Regions from separate parts of the Nanhaiella sioensis genome, predicted to be linked through region 3. Evidence: predicted binding sites of a transcription regulator. Region 3 holds the regulator's gene; each other region holds the start of a gene.

Evidence for each region. The regulator Rex, encoded in region 3, represses fermentation and respiration genes when NADH is low (regulators of the CRP and FNR family bind a similar motif). The targets are predictions, from matches to a motif close to TTGTGAAATATTTCACAA.
Region 1: the regulator Rex is predicted to act here: its motif matches at 5,261-5,278, upstream of pflB (formate C-acetyltransferase).
Region 2: the regulator Rex is predicted to act here: its motif matches at 4,519-4,536, upstream of V1503_RS05820 (4Fe-4S dicluster domain-containing protein).

Annotation. Positions count from the first base shown of each region.
Region 1 is NZ_JBKAEG010000001.1:456,075-463,247, forward strand. It holds gene V1503_RS02075 (DsrE/DsrF/DrsH-like family protein) at 1-95, opposite strand, end outside; gene V1503_RS02080 (CoA-disulfide reductase) at 41-1,783, opposite strand; gene pflA (pyruvate formate-lyase-activating protein) at 2,222-2,950, opposite strand; gene pflB (formate C-acetyltransferase) at 2,956-5,202, opposite strand; gene V1503_RS02095 (YjcZ family sporulation protein) at 5,569-5,799, shown strand; gene purU (formyltetrahydrofolate deformylase) at 5,894-6,793, opposite strand.
Region 2 is NZ_JBKAEG010000001.1:1,254,259-1,261,431, forward strand. It holds gene V1503_RS05800 (4Fe-4S dicluster domain-containing protein) at 1-316, opposite strand, end outside; gene V1503_RS05805 (chaperone NapD) at 313-573, opposite strand; gene V1503_RS05810 (nitrate reductase cytochrome c-type subunit) at 818-1,231, opposite strand; gene napA (nitrate reductase catalytic subunit NapA) at 1,243-3,798, opposite strand; gene V1503_RS05820 (4Fe-4S dicluster domain-containing protein) at 3,845-4,432, opposite strand; gene V1503_RS05825 (YueH family protein) at 4,818-5,057, shown strand; ZMP/ZTP riboswitch at 5,308-5,391, shown strand; gene V1503_RS05830 (bifunctional 5,10-methylenetetrahydrofolate dehydrogenase/5,10-methenyltetrahydrofolate cyclohydrolase) at 5,570-6,409, shown strand; gene adhP (alcohol dehydrogenase AdhP) at 6,635-7,173, opposite strand, start outside.
Region 3 is NZ_JBKAEG010000001.1:1,807,980-1,815,152, reverse strand. It holds gene V1503_RS08335 (ABC-F family ATP-binding cassette domain-containing protein) at 1-1,231, opposite strand, end outside; gene moaC (cyclic pyranopterin monophosphate synthase MoaC) at 1,818-2,303, shown strand; gene V1503_RS08325 (redox-sensing transcriptional repressor Rex) at 2,336-2,974, shown strand; gene V1503_RS08320 (twin-arginine translocase TatA/TatE family subunit) at 3,070-3,249, shown strand; gene tatC (twin-arginine translocase subunit TatC) at 3,267-4,019, shown strand; gene V1503_RS08310 (DUF2161 domain-containing phosphodiesterase) at 4,193-4,927, shown strand; gene V1503_RS08305 (YdiK family protein) at 5,084-5,278, opposite strand; gene V1503_RS08300 (CPBP family intramembrane glutamic endopeptidase) at 5,282-6,040, opposite strand; gene groES (co-chaperone GroES) at 6,849-7,133, shown strand.

The sequences.
Region 1 (7,173 bases), 1.4 Mb from region 3:
GTAATTGGGCCCGGGCATTGTAAACCTATACAATTAAGCTCTATTGTTGGTCTATCGTCTTTTTTTTTATCAAAATATGATCGTTGTCGGTACATACTTTGTCATTTTTCACATTGTTATTACTGCGTCCTTTTTTATCTCTTTCGTAATAACAGTATGTTTTATAGCCACCACTTAAATTGTATGCATCGAATCCATGTTGCTGTAGAATACGAGTCGCTAAATAACCACGTAACCCTACTTGACATGTGATATAAATTGGTTTATCTTTCGGTAATTCTGCTAATTGTTCTCGCAAGTCCCCCAGTGGAATGTTCGCGGAGCCTTCAATATCTCCAAGCTCCAATTCCATCGGTTCACGAACGTCAATTAAATACCCTCCGTCATTAATAATTTTATCTATTTGGTCAAAATGAACAACTTTCAACTCTTTATCTACTACATTAGTTGCTACATATCCTAACATATTGACTGGATCCTTGGCTGAAGAGTACGGAGGTGCATAAGCTAGCTCTAAATCTGGTAAATCATGAACATACAATCCACCTTTAATGGCTGTAGCAATTACGTCAATTCTTTTCTCAACTCCATTAATACCCACGCCTTGCACCCCAAATATTTTTCCACTGTTAGGATCAAAAGTCATTTTAAGTGAAACGGGACTTCCTCCCGGATAATAACTTGCATTAGAGTTTGGATGTACGTGCACAGCTTCGAAAGTAATGTTCAAATGTTTTAATGTTTTTGCATTATTTCCCGTTACTGCTACAGTTAAGTCAAACACTTTGGCAACTGCAGTTCCTAAAGTGCCTTTGTAAGCAACATTTAAACCATAAATATGATCAGCAGCTAAACGGCCTTGACGATTAGCAGGCCATGCTAGCGGAACCATTGTTGCTGTGCCTAATAAATAATCCTTCACTTCAATTGCATCACCAATTGCATATATATTTTTATCAGTTGTTTGAAGGTGCTCATTAACTACAATGCCACCGCGTTTTCCTACTTCTAATCCAGATTCAATGGCAAGTTCATTCTCTGCTTGAACACCAATTGATAAAATGGTAATATCACTTTCTATCTCTTTACCACTGTTCAACACAATTGTTTTACCATTATTTTTGAAAGCTTTAACTCCATCCTCCAAAATGAGATTTACATTCTTGTCACGTAAATGTTCATGAACAATCGCAGCCATCTCTGGATCAAGTGGCGCCATTACTTGTTTACCGAGTTCAACTACTGTCACTTCAATGCCACGATGATGAAGGCTTTCTGCCATCTCAAGCCCGATAAACCCACCACCAACGATAACCGCTTTTTTTGGTTGTTGCTGATCTACCCACGCTTTTATGCGATCGGTGTCTGGTACATTTCGTAAAGTGAACATGTTCCTCACTTGTTCAAGACCTTCAAATGAGGGAACTATTGGTCTTGCTCCTGGAGATAAGATCAGCTTGTCATATGTTTCTTGATACTTTTTACCAGTTTGTACTTGATGTACCGTTACAGTTTTTTCTTCACGGTTGATTTTTACCACTTCTGAAAAATTTCGAATATCTAGGTTAAACTTCTTACTCATCCCCTCAACCGTTTGAACGAGAAGACTGTCCCTCTGCGGAATCACTTCACTAATATGATAAGGTAAACCGCAGTTTGCGAAAGATATATATTCTCCACGTTCAAACATGATAATTTCTGCATTTTCATCTAATCTTCGTAACCTTGCTGCTGCTGTTGCTCCACCTGCAACTCCACCGACTATTACTATTTTCTTTTTCATTGTCATCCTCCTCAATTACCTATATGGGTATATAATTCATTAAAAAATATACTTGCTCAACATTTCACAAATAATTTGTTATTTAGTACACCTACATAATACTGTATACATAGTGTGATTGTCAATATACCCCTGTATGTATATTTTGTGACATCTTTTTTTACTTTGTTTTATTGTTAGTGTAGCAGTCAGTTTTGACAGAGTTTGGGTCAATAAATATTTTATGGGTCAAATTTCATATATTTATCGGTCAATTCTTAATCTTTATGGGTCAATTCCACACATTTATCGGTCAATTCTTAACCTTTATGGGTCAATTCCACACATTTATCGGTCAAATTTCAAGCTTTATGGATCAATTGCACATATTTATCCCCCAACTAACGTCATCATCATAAAAAGAAGTAACACGATGTTTAGTGTTACTTCTTTTTTTAATCATTTCATAAGTGTAGGTGAGTACGATGTAACTATTTTGTATGCTTTGTCAACCTCTTCGGCTGAAGGTGGATTTGTATCAATTAATTCATTGTCCAAACAAAGTGCTTTCCATTTATATTCACCCATTTTATGATAAGGTAGTATTTCTACCTTTTCAACATTCGATAACGTACCTATAAATTGTCCAAGTCGGTCTAAATCTTGTTCCTGATCTGTATACCCTGGAACGAGCACATGCCTAACCCATATAGGAATTCCCTTATCATTTAAACGGTTTGCAAATGAAATCGTATTTTTATTAGATAAACCTGTAATGTCTTGATGTTTTTGTTCATCTATATGTTTAATATCCAGAAGAACAAGGTCAGTTAAATCTAAGATCTCGTCTATATTTGCAGGTATTACAGATCCCGCTGTATCTAATGCAGTATGAATGCCAAGTGCTTTACATTTTTTAAATAAATCAATGATAAAATCAGCTTGAACTAGTGGTTCTCCACCACTTACAGTAACACCACCATTTGAAAAACTCATATAGGACATATATTTTTTTATATCTTCAATTAAGTCATTCGTATCTTCTTCTTTACCTCCAGCTACTTTCCAAGTATCTGGGTTGTGGCAATAAATACAACGTAACGGACAGCCTTGTGTGAATACGATATAACGCAATCCTGGTCCATCTACTGTACCACAAGTTTCAACTGAGTGAATTCGTCCTTTCATGCTGATCACATACTTTCATGGAATGTTCTATTAATTACGTCTATCTGTTGCTCACGAGTTAATTTAATAAAGTTTACGGCATAGCCAGAGACACGAATCGTTAATTGTGGATATTTTTCTGGATGCTCCATTGCATCTAGTAATTGCTCTCTTTCAAATACATTTACATTAATATGATGTCCCTCTTGTCTCATATAACCATCTAAAATCGAAACAAGGTTACTTATTCTCGTGTCAGCTTCTTTTCCGAGAGATTTTGGAACCATTGAAAAAGTACAGGAGATTCCATCTAAACAGTCATCGTAAGGAAGCTTAGCTACTGAATTCAGCGAAGCTAATGCACCTTTTTTATCACGTCCATGTAAAGGGTTTGCTCCTGGTGCAAATGGTTCACCAGCTTTTCTACCATCAGGAGTTGTACCTGTTTTTTTACCATACACCACATTTGATGTGATCGTTAAAATGGATTGAGTAGGCAGTGAATTTCGATAAGTCGGGTGCTGGCGTAACTTATTCATGAAATTCTCAACTAACTCTGTTGCAATTGAATCAACTCGATCATCATCGTTTCCGAACTGAGGGTAGTCACCTTCGATTTCAAAATCTACAGCGATTCCATATTCATTTCTAATTGGACGCACTTTTGCATACTTAATGGCACTTAATGAATCTGCTACAACAGACAACCCAGCAATACCACATGCCATCGTTCGTAATATTTCTTCATCATGTAGAGCCATTTCAATCCGTTCGTATGAATATTTATCATGCATATAGTGAATTACATTTAATGTATTCATGTATAATTTTGCAAGCCAATCTAGCATCTTATCATATTTTTCAAACACTTCGTCATAACCTAGAATATCTGCTTTGATCGGTTCAAAGTTAGGTCCCACTTGCACACCTAACTTTTCATCAATCCCACCATTGATTGCATATAATAAAGCTTTCGCTAAATTCGCACGAGCCCCAAAAAATTGCATTTGCTTACCGATTTTCATGGCAGACACACAGCATGCAATCCCATAGTCATCACCATATTCTTCACGCATTAGATCATCATTTTCGTATTGAATGGAGCTTGTTTTAATAGACATTTTAGAGCAATAACGCTTGAAATGTTCCGGTAACTCTGTCGACCATAATACTGTTAAATTCGGCTCAGGAGCTGGTCCTAAATTATCTAACGTATGCAAAAATCTAAATGATGTTTTCGACACAAGGGGACGTCCATCTAAACCCATGCCACCAATTGATTCTGTGACCCACGTTGGATCACCGCTAAATAATTCGTTGTAATCTGGCGTACGTAAAAATTGAACCATCCGTAGCTTCATAACAAAATGATCAACTGTCTCTTGTATCTCTGACTCAGTCATCGTCCCATTATTCAATTCTCTTTCAAAATAAATATCTAAAAATGTTGAGACGCGCCCTAGACTCATAGCAGCACCATTTTGTTCTTTTATCGCAGCAAGATAGGCAAAATACAACCATTGAATTGCTTCGCGTGCATTTTTGGCAGGCTTAGAAATGTCAAATCCGTAAGAAGCTGCCATATCCTTCAGTTCTTGTAATGCCCTAAACTGTTCAGAAATTTCTTCACGATCACGAATCACTGCGTCACTCATCATATCATTTTCAAGTTTGGCATGGGCTTTTCTTTTTTCATCCATTAATCGATCTACACCGTATAAAGCTACTCGACGGTAGTCACCGATAATTCGCCCTCTCCCATATGCATCAGGTAGTCCAGTAATGATCCCAGCTTTTCTAGCCTTTCTCATTTCAGGAGTATACACATCAAATACTCCTTGGTTATGGGTTTTGCGGTACTCAGTAAAAATTTTCTCTACTTCTGGTTCAAGCGTAAATCCATATGCGTTACATGCATCCTTCACCATTCGAATACCACCGAATGGTTGTATAGAGCGCTTTAGCGGTGCATCAGTTTGCAAACCAACAACACTTTCTAAATCTTTATTTATATATCCTGGCCTATGAGAAGTAATGGTAGATACTGTTTTAGTATCAACATCCAGTACACCACCATTTTTTCGTTCTTTTTTCGTTAACTCTAAAACTTCTTCCCATAAGCTAGATGTTTTTGCTGTTGGAAGAGCAAGAAAATCTTCATTACCTGTATATGGTGTCACATTATTTTGAATAAAGTCTCTTACATCAATGGCATGCATCCAAGTTCCTTCGTTAAAATTCTCCCATGCAGTTTCTTTTATCATTGTGCTCATTTTGTCCATGTTAACTTCCTCCATTATTATCATTAAATTTTCATTAAAGCGATTTCATTTGTGAATTGTTTCACAACTCAGAGTAAGAAAATAAGAATTAATTGTTTATTTATTACCAATTATACTATTAATATGGTGTATATAACGGATCGTTATTGACGACATTGTGAATTTTTTCACGGATTAATTGTATTGACATGGAAGAAATTAGAGGTTGTAGCAGTTACATAATTCGACTTAATAATATATATATATTCAACATGTTGTAATGAAGGATCATCAATAAAATATAAATAATCTGTATTCTTATAGACAATTTGCCCATTCTTTCATACACATATATGGAGAAGAAAGGGAGGTTAGTTTATGCATAATTATGGGGGAGCTCAAGGATATACTGGATACAACTACGGGGCTGTACCTGATGTTAGACACTCTGCCTACAGATACGGCTACGAGAGAGGTTGTACAAATTCTGCACCCTGTTACAATCAACCTGTCCTTGTTGGTGACTCAGTGGGTACTGGGTTTGCGTTAATTCTTGTGTTATTTATACTACTGGTTGTCATACTTGCAACAGTAGTCAAAGCTATTTAACAACATTTTGAGGAGAGGTGCTGATTCTCACCTCTCTCTATAATAACAACCTTAACATTCATATGTAGTCAACTACGTTAACTACTACAAAATTTTAAAATACAATGGTTTTGTTTTTGTAAACAATCACTCGATCTTCTAGGTGCCATTTAACTGCTAGAGTAAGAACACTTCTTTCAATAGAACTGCCTATTTTCTTCAAGGACTCAACATTATCACGGTGGTTTACTCTCATAATATCTTGCTCGATGATCGGTCCTTCATCAAGGTCATTCGTAACATAGTGGGATGTAGCTCCAATGAGCTTTACACCTCTTTGGTATGCTCTGTCATACGGTCTTGCTCCGACAAATGCTGGTAAGAACGAATGATGGATGTTAATGATTTGATTAGGATATGATTCAACAAAGTCTGATGTCAATATTTGCATATACCTAGCTAAAATTATCAGATCTACCTCATACTCTTTTAACAATTGAAGCTGAGTACTTTCTACCTCTTTCCTATTGTCTTTACTTGCAGGGATATAATAGAAAGGTATATCTAAAGATTCGACTATTTCCCTTGCATCTTCATGATTACTAATGACTAACGCAATATTCGTCATCAAATCCCCATTTTGCCATTCCCATAAAAGTTCCTGCAGACAATGAAGCTCCTTAGAAACGAAAATGGCTGTTTTCTTTAATTCATGAACGAATGTAAGTTGCCACTCCATGGAGAATTGATCAGCAATGCTTTGGAACTGCTTTTTCATAACACTCCCTTTATGTAGCAAGTCTGGACATTCAAATTCAATTCTAATAAAAAAGACGCCACCTTCTGGATTTGTTGAGTATTGACTTGATTCAATAATGTTTGCACCATAGTTAAACAAAAACTTTGAAACTGCCGCTACGATCCCTTGCTTGTCTGCACAACTAATTAAAAGTCTGCCACGGTTCTGTTGTTTTTCACTATATTGATTGAGCATATCCTGTATCGAATTGTTCATACACTTTCTCCTTTATAAAATTTATGTACTATACATGCCTAATTATTTTTAATATATTCTCATAATTCAATAAAGAATACAATGATAGTTCATAAACTTTTTTAAGGATTACAAAATACCCTAGCTAAAATAGACATATACAATTGTTATGAATTCACGGTACATAAAACTACTCATAGATTCTTGTTGAGTTTGTATTGACTTCCTTATACGAAAGACATTAATGAATACGAAACAGCATTAGAAATGAAATGTATGATGATTTATAGATAACCCTTGACAAAAAGCATAAAAGCCACGATTGAGCAATAAACTCAACAATGGCTTTACTTATATTTTATTATATCTACTTATTTGCTCAGTAATACAAATTATGAATT
Region 2 (7,173 bases), 550 kb from region 3:
ACGCGCTTGTAGGGCAATGATCAATACACTTTTCACAAAAAGTACATGCAATATCATTAGGATCAAGATAGGGAGTGTTGGTAAGCTTTGCTCCGTGTTTCATTGAAAAAAGAGATATCGTATTTTCTGGACATACATCTTTACAGATACCACAACGAGTACACGAAGTTAAAAAGGCTAATTCACTTTCTGCACCTGGAGGTCGAATAAAATCTCTCTCTTGTTCTATTTGTGGTGCGATAAAATTCCCTATAAAGCCGATTGTAGAACTGATGTTAAGTGAAAAGAAACTGCGCCTAGTCATTTTCTCTTTCATTGTAAAACATCTACCTCAGAGATTTGTTGCCCCTCAAAATTTGTATACACAAGACATACCGTAAGTACACCCTCAATTCCCTCAAATAACTTCGATGTTTCGTAGCTATCATTAATCGTATCTGCCTCTAGAGTAATGATTACCTTTGATTCAGCTTCAATATGATGTACCTCTACTCCAGAAATTTTTTCAAGTTCGGTTGCAGCTTCCCTTGCTTTTCCTATAATCGTCTCAATAAGGATGCCAGAAATCACCATAAAATCTCCCCCTTTACACATACATCTTGTGAAAAATAAATAAAACTGACCTCACATTAGATAAAATCTATATGCTGATTAATTTTTACTCAGTTACAGCATATTGAAATTGTGAGGCCTGTTGTACTAATTATGACATATTTTTTATGATATATTTTGTCTGTATTGTTGTTTTTTCGTAGACAGCAAAGTTTTTCAACTTACAACCACCTATACCTCGTTGTATTGATATAATATTTTTCATTTATGGTTGGTTAAAAGCAGGTTTTGTATCGTTTTGTGTAGCATGGCACTGAATACAGTTATCTCTATAGATTGGATTGCCTATTTTGTCATCTACATAATGGTCGGCAGGCGGTGTAGGCGCACCTGTTGCTTCATTTCCATGACATGCAGTACAGCTTTCATATCGTAACTCAGGGTTCCATCTGTCAATATGGTCATCTGGTTGCATTGGTGGTGCTCCTTGTAAAACCATCGATGCAGCATCTTCTCTGTCATCAGATGATAATTGTGGTAATGTGACTGTCTCAACAACAGGTTCTTCAGTTACTTCTGGTTCTGTTTGCTGAACCGGATCTGCAGTATCATTTGAACAACCAATAAGACTAAAGACTAATACAGAAATTACAAATAATAACAAATTTCTTTTTTTCATGTGCTCACCCCCTAAGCCTTTTCAATCTTAACTGCACATTTTTTATAGTCGGGTTGTTTAGAAATCGGACAATATGTGTCTAGTGTTGCTAAATTAATTAATGTTTCTTCCGCAAAGAATGGTACGTAGATAAGACCTTTAGGTGGATTTCCACGCCCTTTTGTCGTAGCTTTCACTTTCACTTCACCACGACGTGTAATAACCTTGACCATATCACCTGTTTTTATGCCCAATGCTTCTGCATCCTCAGGGTGAATTTCACAAAATGCCTCAGGTACTGCTCGGTGTAATTCTGGAACACGCCTTGTCATCGAACCGCTATGCCAATGCTCCAACACGCGACCAGTGCATAACCAAAACGGATACTCTTTATCTGGAATCTCAGATGCATCCTCAAATGGACGGAAGAAAACCGTAGGTCTATGATCAGTAGATTTATAAAAATCAATGTCTTTATATCTTCCTGGTTGACCGAATTCCTCAATATTGTATTGGTCAAAACCATCCTCTTGTTTTCCATACGAATAACGCCAATTTGTTTCGAGCCATTCGCCATTCACTTCACGAACAGGCCAGCAAATACCGTGTTGCTTAAAGTACTCTTCATATGGTGCTAATTGCTTTGCTTTAGTCTTTAATTGCTTGCCGAGCTCCTGTACTTCAGGATTTTCATGCGTATGTGGATTAGAGAACATTCGGTACTCTTCCCAAAGTATTTTGTTTACTTCATGCTGGTCCTCAAGTAAATCATTTTTGTCATAATCCCAAATATTGCCGAATATAACATCAAAGGCATCTTTATCACCTATTTTTTTACCTTCAAGCACACGTTTTGCTACTTGAACAATTGCCCATAAATCCCATTTTGCCTCACCTGGCGGTTCGGTACATTTTTCAAAAACATTACTACGTCTTTCAGCATTACCAAATTGTCCTTCTCTCTCCACCCACATGGATGCTGGAAAAACAACATCTGCCATCTCAGTTGAACGAGTCGGATAAACTTCAGATACGACGATAAATCCATCCTTCACACCTTTTCCGTCAGGGTCATTCCCTCTGAAGCGGTTGAGCTTAGGCATCGTTTGTCCCCAGTTGTTTGACATACTCCACATAAACTTAACATTTCCGTTACCCAATTCTCGGAACATTTTGACCGTATGATATCCTGGTGTTTCAATCGGATCTAAGTATCCTTTTGGAAGATTCCAAATCAATTCACTAAATTGTCTATGTTCCGGTTTTTTCACCTCTAAGTCAGCTGGTAGACGATGTGCAAATACACCAACCTCCCGAGCTGTCCCACACGCACTTGGTTGGCCCGTTAATGAAAATGGGCCGTTACCAGGTTTACTTATTTTACCAGTCATAAGGTGAAGGTTGTATACTAAATTGTTAATCCAAGTCCCTCTTGTATGCTGGTTCATTCCCATCGTCCAAAGTGACATGATTTTTTTATTCGGATCAGCGAACTCTTTTGCTAATTCTTCAATCTGTTCAGCTGGAACACCAGATAATTCTGCGGCCTTTTCAAGCGTGTATTCACTCACCATTTGTTTATATTCTTCAAATGTTATATTCCAGTCTTTCCCTGCAACCTTTCCAACCTCTGTAGCTTCATAATTGTCATCGAATGTATGACCAAGGTTTTCGGTACCTGCTTTGAACTGACAATGTTCTTCAACAAACTTCTTGTCATACGCATCATTGACTATGAGATAGTTGGCGATAGCATTCGCAATAGCTAAATCCGTTTGCGGTCTAAAGACAAGTACGGATTCCGCAGTTTCAGAAGTACGGGATGGTCTCGTTGTTAAGTCATAATGTTTGACATTCGTACCACTTAATTTTCTTGCAGTTAGACGAGAATATAGAACTGGGTGCATCTCTGCCATATTTGCTCCCCATGTGACAAAAACATCAGCTTCATCTAAATCACGATAAGATCCCATTGGTTCATCTGATTGGAATGTCTTCATAAATCCAGCAACTGCACTTGCCATACAAAGACGTGCATTTGGATCAATATTATTATTTAACAATCCTATTTTCCATAACTTCACTGATGCATACCCTTCAGTGATCGTCTGTTGACCTGATCCCCAAAAGGCAATAGATTTAGGGTCTTTAGCGTGATTCTCTTTTAATTTATTTGCAACTAAATCTAAAGCTTCTTCCCAAGATGCCTCTCGAAAACCTTCCATCGTCCCTTTTTTACTTTTGTCTTCTCTAATTAATGGCTTCGTTAAGCGATCTTTGCCAAAAAGAATCTTTCCTACGTAATACCCTTTAATACAATTTAAGCCACGACTCGAACGGTTGTCAGGATCACCTTTTGTGGCAACAACTTTACCATCTTTTACACCAACGAGTACTCCACAACCAGTCCCACAGAAGCGACATACCGTTGATTTCCATTCATCAGGTTCAACGTTAGACATTTCCTGTACGACAGGATCATTTTGTGGTTCTACTGGTGTTGTCGCTTCATCCTTTTTACAGCCTGCAACTGCTAATGTTGCGGAAACTGCAGTTGCTTTTAATAAAGATCTGCGTGTTAACTCCATTAAATAACTCCTCCCCCATTACAAATTCTGTTTCTTTTTATAAAAGCTAAAACAATCCTCTTACTTCTCGTGGCTTCACACGAATTGCAACAGGATTGTCAACAACACATCTTTGTTCACAAATCCCACATCCTACACATTTATCGACATCAATGATTGGGGCGAACACTGCATGAATATCGTCACCGGGTTTTAGGTAAATATCTAATTTAATCGCTTCATCAATAAGCGGACATTCGCGATAACATACTTCACAACGCATCCCCTCATAAGCGATACAATGCTCGGGATCAATGATTGCTGTTCCCATTTGAACGTCTTCAACTTGGTTAATTCCAGATAAAGCAGTTGTAGGACAAACCTCAACACAAGGGAAATCTTCACATAATCTACAAGGATTTTCTCTAGCTTCAATAAATGGTGTACCTAAGCCGAAACCATGCGCCTCAGTACCCATCTTAATGCTGTCATACGGACATGCTTGATTACACTTTCCACAACGTACACATAGTGCTAAAAATTCATCTTCTTCAGCTGCTCCAGGAGGACGAAGAACAGTTTTGTTTCCACCTTTCATAAGTGAAAGTAATTCGTAAGCAGCTAGACCACCTATTAATGTTTTTAGCAGATTCATACCTTTCAGAATGATCCCCCCTCCTTGAGCAAAGATCTTAAAAACATTACTATCATAATAAAAGTACCATTTTAAATAATTGAAAAATGTGATAAATCTCACATTAATTAACATCACTACAAGATACTTTTTGACAATTTCAAAATAAAACTTCACATTTATTTCACAAAACTGCCACACCTATTCACATAATTGAAAACGCATTCATTTATTTCGTTTTTTATGAAATTCATTAATACAGACTTTACAAATCATAGAAATTCATCAAAAATAAATGTATAGAAGAGCTGCTTCCGTTGTGCATAATGATAGCAACAACAGATTTGTACATAGAGCAGGCTACAATTTACTAAAACATACATTATAGATAATAAGGATGATGAAGATGAAAATTCGCAAAGCTATAATCAATAACCAACAAGAAAAAATATACTTATACGAAAATAAAAAAGAAGAGTATACTATTATCGCTATTCCCATTATTGAGTGGTCTTTCAAAGTTGATTATGAACAGGACGCTGAAACGCTTAAAAGCATACTTTATTCTTCACTCAAATCCCATACAAATTCAGACACTTCTCAAGACTTGACCAACAAAATCTCACAATGGGTTCGTGAAATGTGACATTAATTTGATTTACACATAAAAAAACTGAACATTAGGATATGATTTTGTAGATATTGTTCGTGATTTATTATACAATGAACATGGTCTATCATATCTTGCATTGACTGTTGCTTCTTGTACAAAGAAAATACAGTATATTAACGAGCGTATATGGAGCCTATTCATTTAATTAATTACTTGAAAGCTATATGATATCCTCAGCATACTGTTTTTACATTAGCAACAAAGTTTACGAAAAAGAGCCGTTATTCTTTACAGTTACTGACGACAATTGTGGAATGAACCACGAGGGAGCTGTAAAAGAAATTGCCGTGTCGTCTGGGCAGAGGCATCTGGATCAGCGTATGTGCCAAATTTAGTCTAGGAGTTTTTATTGATATGAATGTAGGAACCATACATTAAAACAAATTAGGCTCTTCTTAATAAACAGGAATACATGAAAATATTAGACTATTAAGCACTATTACGTTTTCTCCAGCCTCTTTGTATATAATATAGGAGGGATAAAGTTGGAAGAAAAATTGATTTTAGATGGAACTAAGGTTGCCAATTCTGTAAAAGACAGCTTAACAATGCGTGTATCTGCATTAAAAGAGCGAGGCGTTAATCCTTGTTTAGCTACAATTTTAGTTGGAGATGATCCTTCTTCTGCCACTTATGTAAAAATGAAAGGGAATGCGTGCGACCGGTTAGGCATTTTCTCAAAACGCATTCATCTACCAAAAGAAACTCAAACTGAAGAACTATTACAAATCATTCAGGAGCTTAATAATGATCCTTCTACACATGGCATCTTATTGCAGCACCCAGTGCCAAGCCAAATAGATGAACGGGCTGCCTTTGAAGCAATTGATATTGAAAAAGATGTAGATGGTGTTACTAGTCTCGGTTTTGGACAAACATCGTTTGGCTTTGGAAAATATCCTTCTTGTACACCTGCAGCTATTTTAGAAATTATTGATTTTTATTCCTTGCCAATTGAAGGTAAACATGCCGTTGTTGTTGGACGAAGCCCTATATTAGGAAAACCAGTGTCAATGATGCTGCTCAACAGGAATGCGACTGTAACGACATGTCATTCAAAAACACAAAATTTAGCAGATATTATTAAACAAGCAGATATTGTCGTTGCTGCAGTTGGCAAACCTAATTTTATTAAAGGCGAATGGCTTAAAGAAGGTGCTGTCGTGCTTGATGCGGGTTACAACAAAGGAAATGTTGGTGATGCAGATTATGATAGCTGTTTACAATATGCTAGTGCAATCACACCAGTTCCAGGAGGCGTTGGACCTGTAACTATTTCAATGTTATTAAAACATACCGTTGATGCAGCTGAAGCAACCTTATAAATATAGTAAAGCTCAAAAGCAATTTTTGCTTTTGAGCTTTCTTCTACTTTATAGGCTATTTTCGCATTAATTGTTGCTTTTCGTACTAAGAACCAAACACGTACTCAACTAGAGTTCGTGGCATCTTTTCTTTTGTACAACAATGACTAACCATGTTGAACCACTTTTTTTGGTACTAATTGGATAACAATAGCAACAAATAAAAAGTTTACTAAAAGAGCCTTTTTATATTTCCATAACAACTCGTCCGTTAATTTTGCCCGCTTCAAGATCAGCAAATATTTCGTTAATATCTTCTAACTTAGCTTTCGTGACCGTTGTTTTCACTTTTCCATCTGCAGCAAATTGTAAAGCCTCTTGTAAGTCCTTTCTAGTCCCAACAATCGATCCTACTACACTAACAGCATTTAAAACTGTATCAAATATTGGTATTTCAATCATTTCAGGAGGTAGTCCAACTGCAACACATTTTCCACCGCGTTTTACTGCACGATAAGCTTCATCAAATGCTTTTTTTGAAACTGCTGTACAAACCGATGCTTGAACGCCACCGAACTCCCTTTGGATGTATTCTGCAGAATCTTCATCAAGTGGGTTAACCGTATCATCTGCTCCAAGCTCTTTAGCAAGATCTAATTTTTCACTAAATGTATCTACAGCCACTACTTTGAATCCCATTGCTTTAGCATATTGTACGGCTACATGTCCTAATCCACCTATACCATAGATAGCAACCCAATCACCTGGCTTAGCTTCACCAACTT
Region 3 (7,173 bases):
TTTTATTAGAACTAAGATTTGCTTGTTCTTGGTCATAGTAGCCAACTTTAACATTTGAACCAAAGGAAAATTCTCCTTGTAGGGCTTGTATCTTATTAATCGCTGCCTTGAGTAAGGTTGATTTCCCAATACCATTTGGACCTACCAAAGCTACACTGTCACTTTTCATGATTTGAAAATTGATATGTTGGATAATAGGCTTGTTGTTTTCATATGAAACAGAAATGTCATTGGCTTTCAAAACTTCATTTCCACTTTGACGTTCGATGTCGAAGTGGAACGAAGCTGATTTTTCATCTCCAGCAGGCTTCTCTAGAAATGTCATTTTTTCTAGTTGTTTTCTTCTACTCTGTGCTCGCTTTGTTGTTGAAGCTCGTGCTAAGTTTCGTTGAACGAAATCCTTAAGCTTAGCAATTTCACCTTGCTGCTTTTCATAAAGCTTTAAATCGTGTTCATAATTTTCTGCTTTCTTCTTTAAATAATCACTATAATTACCAATGAATTTTGCTGAATTAGTTCGAGAAATTTCGTATACTTGTGTAACGACTTTATCAAGGAAATAACGGTCATGAGATACGATGAGAATAGCTCCTGGATAGCCGAGTAAATATTGCTCTAACCAAGTGAGTGTATCAATGTCAAGGTGGTTAGTCGGCTCATCTAGTATTAATAAATTAGGCTTTGATAATAATAGCTTCCCTAAAGCAAGCCTCGTTTTTTGACCACCACTTAATGATGATATAGGTGTCGAATAATTGAAGCTTGAAAACTGGAGTCCATGTAGAACAGCTCGTACATCAGCTTCATATTGATAGCCACCTTGTTCTTTATATTGAATTTGTAAATGATCATACTCTTTTAATAGTTTGTCGTAATCTGCCTTGTTTGACATTAGGCTTTGATTGGACATTTTCTCTTCCAGTTCACGTAAGTCTATCTCCATTTTTTTTAACGGTTCAAACACGGTTAACATTTCTTCCCAAATAGATAAGTCTGAATCTAAGCCACTATGTTGTGCTAAATATCCAATAGAAATGTCTTTCGGTTTCATGACGCTTCCGCTATCATGAGACATATAACCTGCTATTATTTTCAATAAAGTTGATTTTCCAGCGCCGTTACGGCCAACGACAGCAATCCTATCTTTCAATTGTACTTCTAGCTTTATATTCGATAAAATAAGGTCAGATCCAAAATATTTTGTGAGCTGATTCACTTGTAACACTATCATGTTAGTTCACCTCTGTTATAATAGTTTTAGTGTATCTTAAAATGTATGAAATGAGCAATATTCTTTCACTGGATTCCAATGTTTACTTATCAAAGGCTTGTGAAATGCATATTTTTAATAATAGTTTAGCTTATTTTGTATGCGCTTTCTTACGGAAGTCATATTAAACTTAGGTTGTAGACGTTATAGGCTCTTTTCGTAAACTTTGTTGCTATTGTGAATAATTTAGGACAGCATAAAATGAACTTATGCAATTGACCTCATTTATAATGAGAAAAGGTGCCTACAACCGCTAAGTTTATACGTATTTATTTCTTAGAACGAAAATCAACAATTAATGCGAAAACAGCAGCCATGTATTGAGACACAAATACGAATTATTATATCGTTTGTTGCAGCTTCTCATCATTAAAACTATGACAATGGGCTAAATTATTCGTTACAATTCACCATTTATGAAAAAAGCCATGTACTCAAAAGGTGATAGAAATGGCCTTGGATGTACATATAGTTTTCACGCCTTGTTAAAGTAACGACAGGATTGTAAAAATAGTGTAGTATAGTCATATTGAGAGGTGAAAAGCAAGTGTCTTCATTTACACATTTTAATGATCAAGGTAGAGCAAAGATGGTTGATATTTCTGAAAAGGGCGAAACATTTAGAACTGCTATAGCGAGATCAAGTATCTCAGTTAATCAAGAAATTTATGAACAGATTATTCATTCAAAAATAAAAAAAGGGGATGTGTTAGCTGTAGCTCAAGTGGCTGGTATTATGGCTGCAAAAAAAACAGCAGATATTATCCCAATGTGTCACCCAATTAGTTTAAAGGGTGTCGATATCACGTTTACATGGGAAGAAAAAAAGCAATTATACAAGCTTATTATTATCGTAGAAGTTAAAACTAAAGGTAGTACAGGTGTTGAAATGGAAGCTCTAACTGCTGCTAGTACGTGTGCCCTAACTGTTTATGATATGTGTAAAGCAGTTGATAAAGGTATGGTTATTGGTCCAACTTATTTATTAGAGAAGACTGGTGGAAAGAACGGAGACTTTATTAGAGAGCAGTGAATGAATAGCTGTTTGAATGTGGGGGAATAGAAGTGAATAACGAACAAACAAAAATTCCACAAGCTACTGCAAAGCGTTTACCATTGTATTATCGTTTCATCAAAAATCTTCATGCTGCAGGTAAGCAGCGCGTATCATCTGCTGAATTAAGCGAGGCTGTAAAAGTAGATTCTGCAACAATACGTAGAGATTTTTCGTATTTTGGTGCTTTAGGTAAAAAAGGATATGGTTATAATGTTAATTACTTATTAACGTTTTTTCGACAAACACTTGATCAAGATGAACTAACAAAAGTGGTGTTAATCGGGGTTGGGAATTTAGGTACTGCATTTTTAAATTACAACTTTATTAAAAATAATAATATGAAAATTGAACTTGCATTTGATGTTGATGAGCAAAAAATTGGCACTACAGTTGGAGATGTTCCTATTTATCATATGGATGACTTAGAAAAATATATTACCAAGGATGTAAGTGTCGCCATCTTAACTGTACCTGCACCAGTTGCGCAAGGGATGACTGACCGTTTAGTAGAAACAGGTATTAAGGGTATTTTGAATTTTACGCCAGCTCGAATTAATGTACCTGACCATATTAGGATTCATCACATTGATTTAGCAGTTGAATTACAATCTTTAGTTTATTTCCTTAAAAACTACCCAACTGAATAGTAGCTATATTGGCATTATGGTCGTTTACATGATCACCGAGTTATAAAAACAATATATGCTTTATAATGATAGATCAGGAAAATTATTTGTAATTTATGATGGAGGTGAGACCAATTAACATAGGAATTGGAAGTCTTATATTAATTTTAGTGATCGCACTCGTTATCTTTGGTCCAAATAAGCTTCCTCAATTAGGAAAAGCTGCTGGAGAAACACTTAGAGAATTTAAGAGAGCGGCACAAGACATTGCAAATGAAAATAATAAAAAGAAGTAACATTAGGATGAGAAAGTATGAATGATAGTAAAGAAATGTCTGTATACGATCATATAGGAGAGCTAAGGAAGCGTCTAATTATCGCAGCCGTTTTCTTTGTTGTGGCTACAATTGGAAGCTTTTTTTTGGCTGAGCCAATCATTGTCTATTTACAACAGGCTGATGAAGCAAAAGAGCTGACGATGAATGCATTTTCCTTAACTGATCCAATAAAAATTTATATGCAATTTGCTTTTATTATAGCTTTTGTAATTACTGCACCAGTTATTTTATACCAGCTTTGGGCGTTTATTAGCCCAGGCCTATATGAAAAAGAGCGGAAAATCACTTTAAGTTATATACCAATATCAGTGTTACTATTTTTAGGTGGGGTTTCGTTTTCCTATTTTATTCTATTTCCATTTGTTATTGAGTTTATGACGAGGATATCTGAACGCCTAACGGTTAATCAAGTTATTGGGATAAATGAATATTTCCAATTTCTATTCAAAATCACTATTCCATTTGGAATATTGTTTCAGCTTCCTGTCGTTGTGATGTTTTTAACTAGACTTGGCATAGTCTCGCCTATGTTTTTAGCGAAAATAAGAAAGTACGCATATTTTGTTTTACTAGTTATAGCAGCATTTATTACGCCACCAGAGCTCATTTCACATCTGATGGTGACGATACCTTTATTTATTCTATATGAAATAAGTATCTTTATCTCAAAAATAACCTTTCGCAAAGTGGAAAAACTAGAACAGGAACTCATGGCTGAAAATGAGTAACAACCATACCATAAATCATAATAAAGGTAATCAAAGTGAGTTTTTACAAATTGTAGAGGCTCACTTTTTTTATATAGTAAATCTAGCAGGTGTTATGTGAATTTATTAAATATAAAGGTCGTATGATTAACTAATATTTAAGCATTGAATAAATGAAGAAAGTAATGATGTTAATGAGCAATAAAACAACAAAATTGTATGAGGTTGATTTATATAAACCTATTCAAGAGCATTTTACAGAACAGGGCTATGAAGTATATGGAGAAGTCAATCATTGTGATATAGCAGCTATAAAAGACGATGAGCTAGTTATCGTGGAGCTTAAGCTTAATATAAGTATAAAGCTGTTAATACAAGCTACTAAAAGGCAGCGTTTATCCGATCAGGTGTTCATTGCTATCCCGAGACCTACATATTCTTTGCGTTCTAAAAAATGGCAGGATATTTGTTATTTGGTCAGAAGGTTAGAATTAGGCCTTATGATTGTAACTTTCAAAAATGGTATTGCACAGGTAGATATTATTATAGCTCCAGCTGACTTTGATCGGAAAAAAAGTATGCAAAGAAGCAAGAAAAAAAGAGATTTACTTTTAACTGAAATGCAAGGAAGGCATCGTAACCATAATGTTGGTGGGAGCAAGAATCAAAAAATTATGACGGCGTACAAAGAAAACTGTATTCATATTGCCTGTTGTCTCGAATGTTTCGGCCAGTTATCAACAAGTGATCTTCGCGAGATGGGAACGGGTGACAAAACTGTATCCATTCTTAATAAAAATTATTACGGCTGGTTTGAAAGGGTTCGAAGAGGAACTTATACACTTAGTGATAAAGGCAAGAATGAGCTAATTTCATATCCACAACTTGTTCACTATTACGATGAATTAATAGCACATAAGCTTGGTTAATACAGAGAAAGGTATTTTGAATAACTGATATGTATATAGAGAAGAAAAGGTCTCCCAAACATATTCGTGTTTGCTCTTATTACGAAAAGCAACAAATAATGTGATAACAGCCATAGAATAAAACAACCTTCCCATTAACTAGGAAGGTTGTTTTAACTATTTTATTTTTTTCAGTTTGTTATGAAAGATAAACATACGAATAGCCACTCCAAAATCAAGAGTGGCTACAAAAGACAATATGAGAGTGGGGAAATTCCAAATTGTTTCTTGAGCTGATTGAATTGCGAGATATGTGAAAACGATCCCTATAAAACTATATATAAATCCAAAAAATAAAGGTGAGCGGCGCATATGTTAAAGTCCTCCAATAATCGACTGCATTTGTTCCAGTTGTTGTCGCATTTGTTCAATGTCATCCTTGTAGATAGTTTGTATTAAGACCACAAATGTATTCATTGAAACGTGTGCAATAATAGGTACGAGTATTCTTTTTGTTTTCACATAAAGAAAGGCAAAAGTAAATCCCATTGAACTGTATATGAGAATATGCTCTGGTTCGCCATGAACTAGGGCAAATATGACAGAACTAATAAGTGCTGATATCCAAAAATTATACTTCTTATACAACGAGCCAAATATGATCTTTCTAAAAATGATTTCCTCTAATATTGGTGCAATGATTGAAGTGACAATAATGAATAACGGGACTAATTCAAAAATTCCGATAAGCACTTCAGTATTTTCTGAGCCCGGATTAATTCCAAGTAACATTTCAATATTTGCTGCTAAAGATTGTGCAAATAACGCAAGGAAAATACCTGCGATTGACCAGAAAATGGCTTTACCAGTAGAGGGATAATCTTCAGGAATCACTCTATTAATCATATCTTTTTTCATAATGAAGAGAATTATCATTAATCCGAGGATAAAGCTAATTACGGCCCAATAACCAACCCTAATGACTATTGCAATATCATTTGATTGTGCTTTTTCGCCTACACCTAAAATTTCTAATAATGGCACACCTAAAGTCGCTGAAAATTGGACAATAATATACGCGATAATTACATACCAATAATGTCTTTCGAACGGTGGAAATATTTTTTTAATCAATAAAATAATCTCCTTTAAATGTTTGTTCATGCTGCTTTGATCTCTAATAGTATTTTGTTATTTGGGAATGTTTTGTTCCCCTTCGTAGCTTTTAGAGGTCACCATGTCATTTTATCAGAAAGAAAAATCCCTATTCAAATGATTTATCTTAATGATTTGACATTGTTAGCTTTTACAACTATTTTCATCATAGTTGTCCGATTAAAATATGCATTAATAATGTATGTCCAATACGTACAGGTTAGTACAATACTTACCGTATTTTATCACAGTATTCTAATTTACTCATGTATATTATGTTTTTTATGTTTATTCCTCCGTATTTGTGACATAATTTTAAGGGGTCAGATGATAAGGATATTTACATATGAAGTTATCCATTTTATTTCAAGCATGCAAAACCTACTTAACGTTCCAATAGACCAATAGTAGTAATATTAATTCTACAAGGTCCTAGACATAGGGCGCTGTTGATATAAATGATGTTTTTTATCCTAAGATTTTGCCAAGTACTTAACTAGAGTGACAACCGAACAAAACACTTTCTATGGTTTTATGCTGGTCACAATAACAATAAAGTTTACGAAGAGAGCCTTATAAAAGTAGGACGAATGTTGTGGTTATACAAGGGAGAACTTGTCTATTTATGGGGTATATATGAAATTAGGAATTTTTTTCTGCTTTAGACTTGCAAAAACATGTGAGATTCATTAATATAATAGTTGTGTTAGCACTCAAGTATAGCGAGTGCTAATAGAAGAATATTGAAAAATAATACCATTTAAATTATTTGAGGAGGTTGTTTCACTTGTTAAAGCCATTAGGTGATCGTGTTGTTATTCAAATTGAAGAAACAGAAGAAAAGACTGCAAGTGGTATCGTATTACCGGATACTGCAAAGGAAAAGCCTCAAGAAGGAAAAGTTGTAGCTGTTGGTTCTGGTCGAGTATTAGACAGCGGTGAGCGTGTAGCTCTTGAAGTAGCTGTAGGTGATAGTATCATCTTCTCAAAATATGCTGGTACTGAAGTAAAATCTGACGGTAACGAATACTTAATCGTACGTGAAAGCGATATTTTAGCTGTACTTAGCTAAATTTATCCACCTTTGTACTTAACATAATGTGTGATGTTCA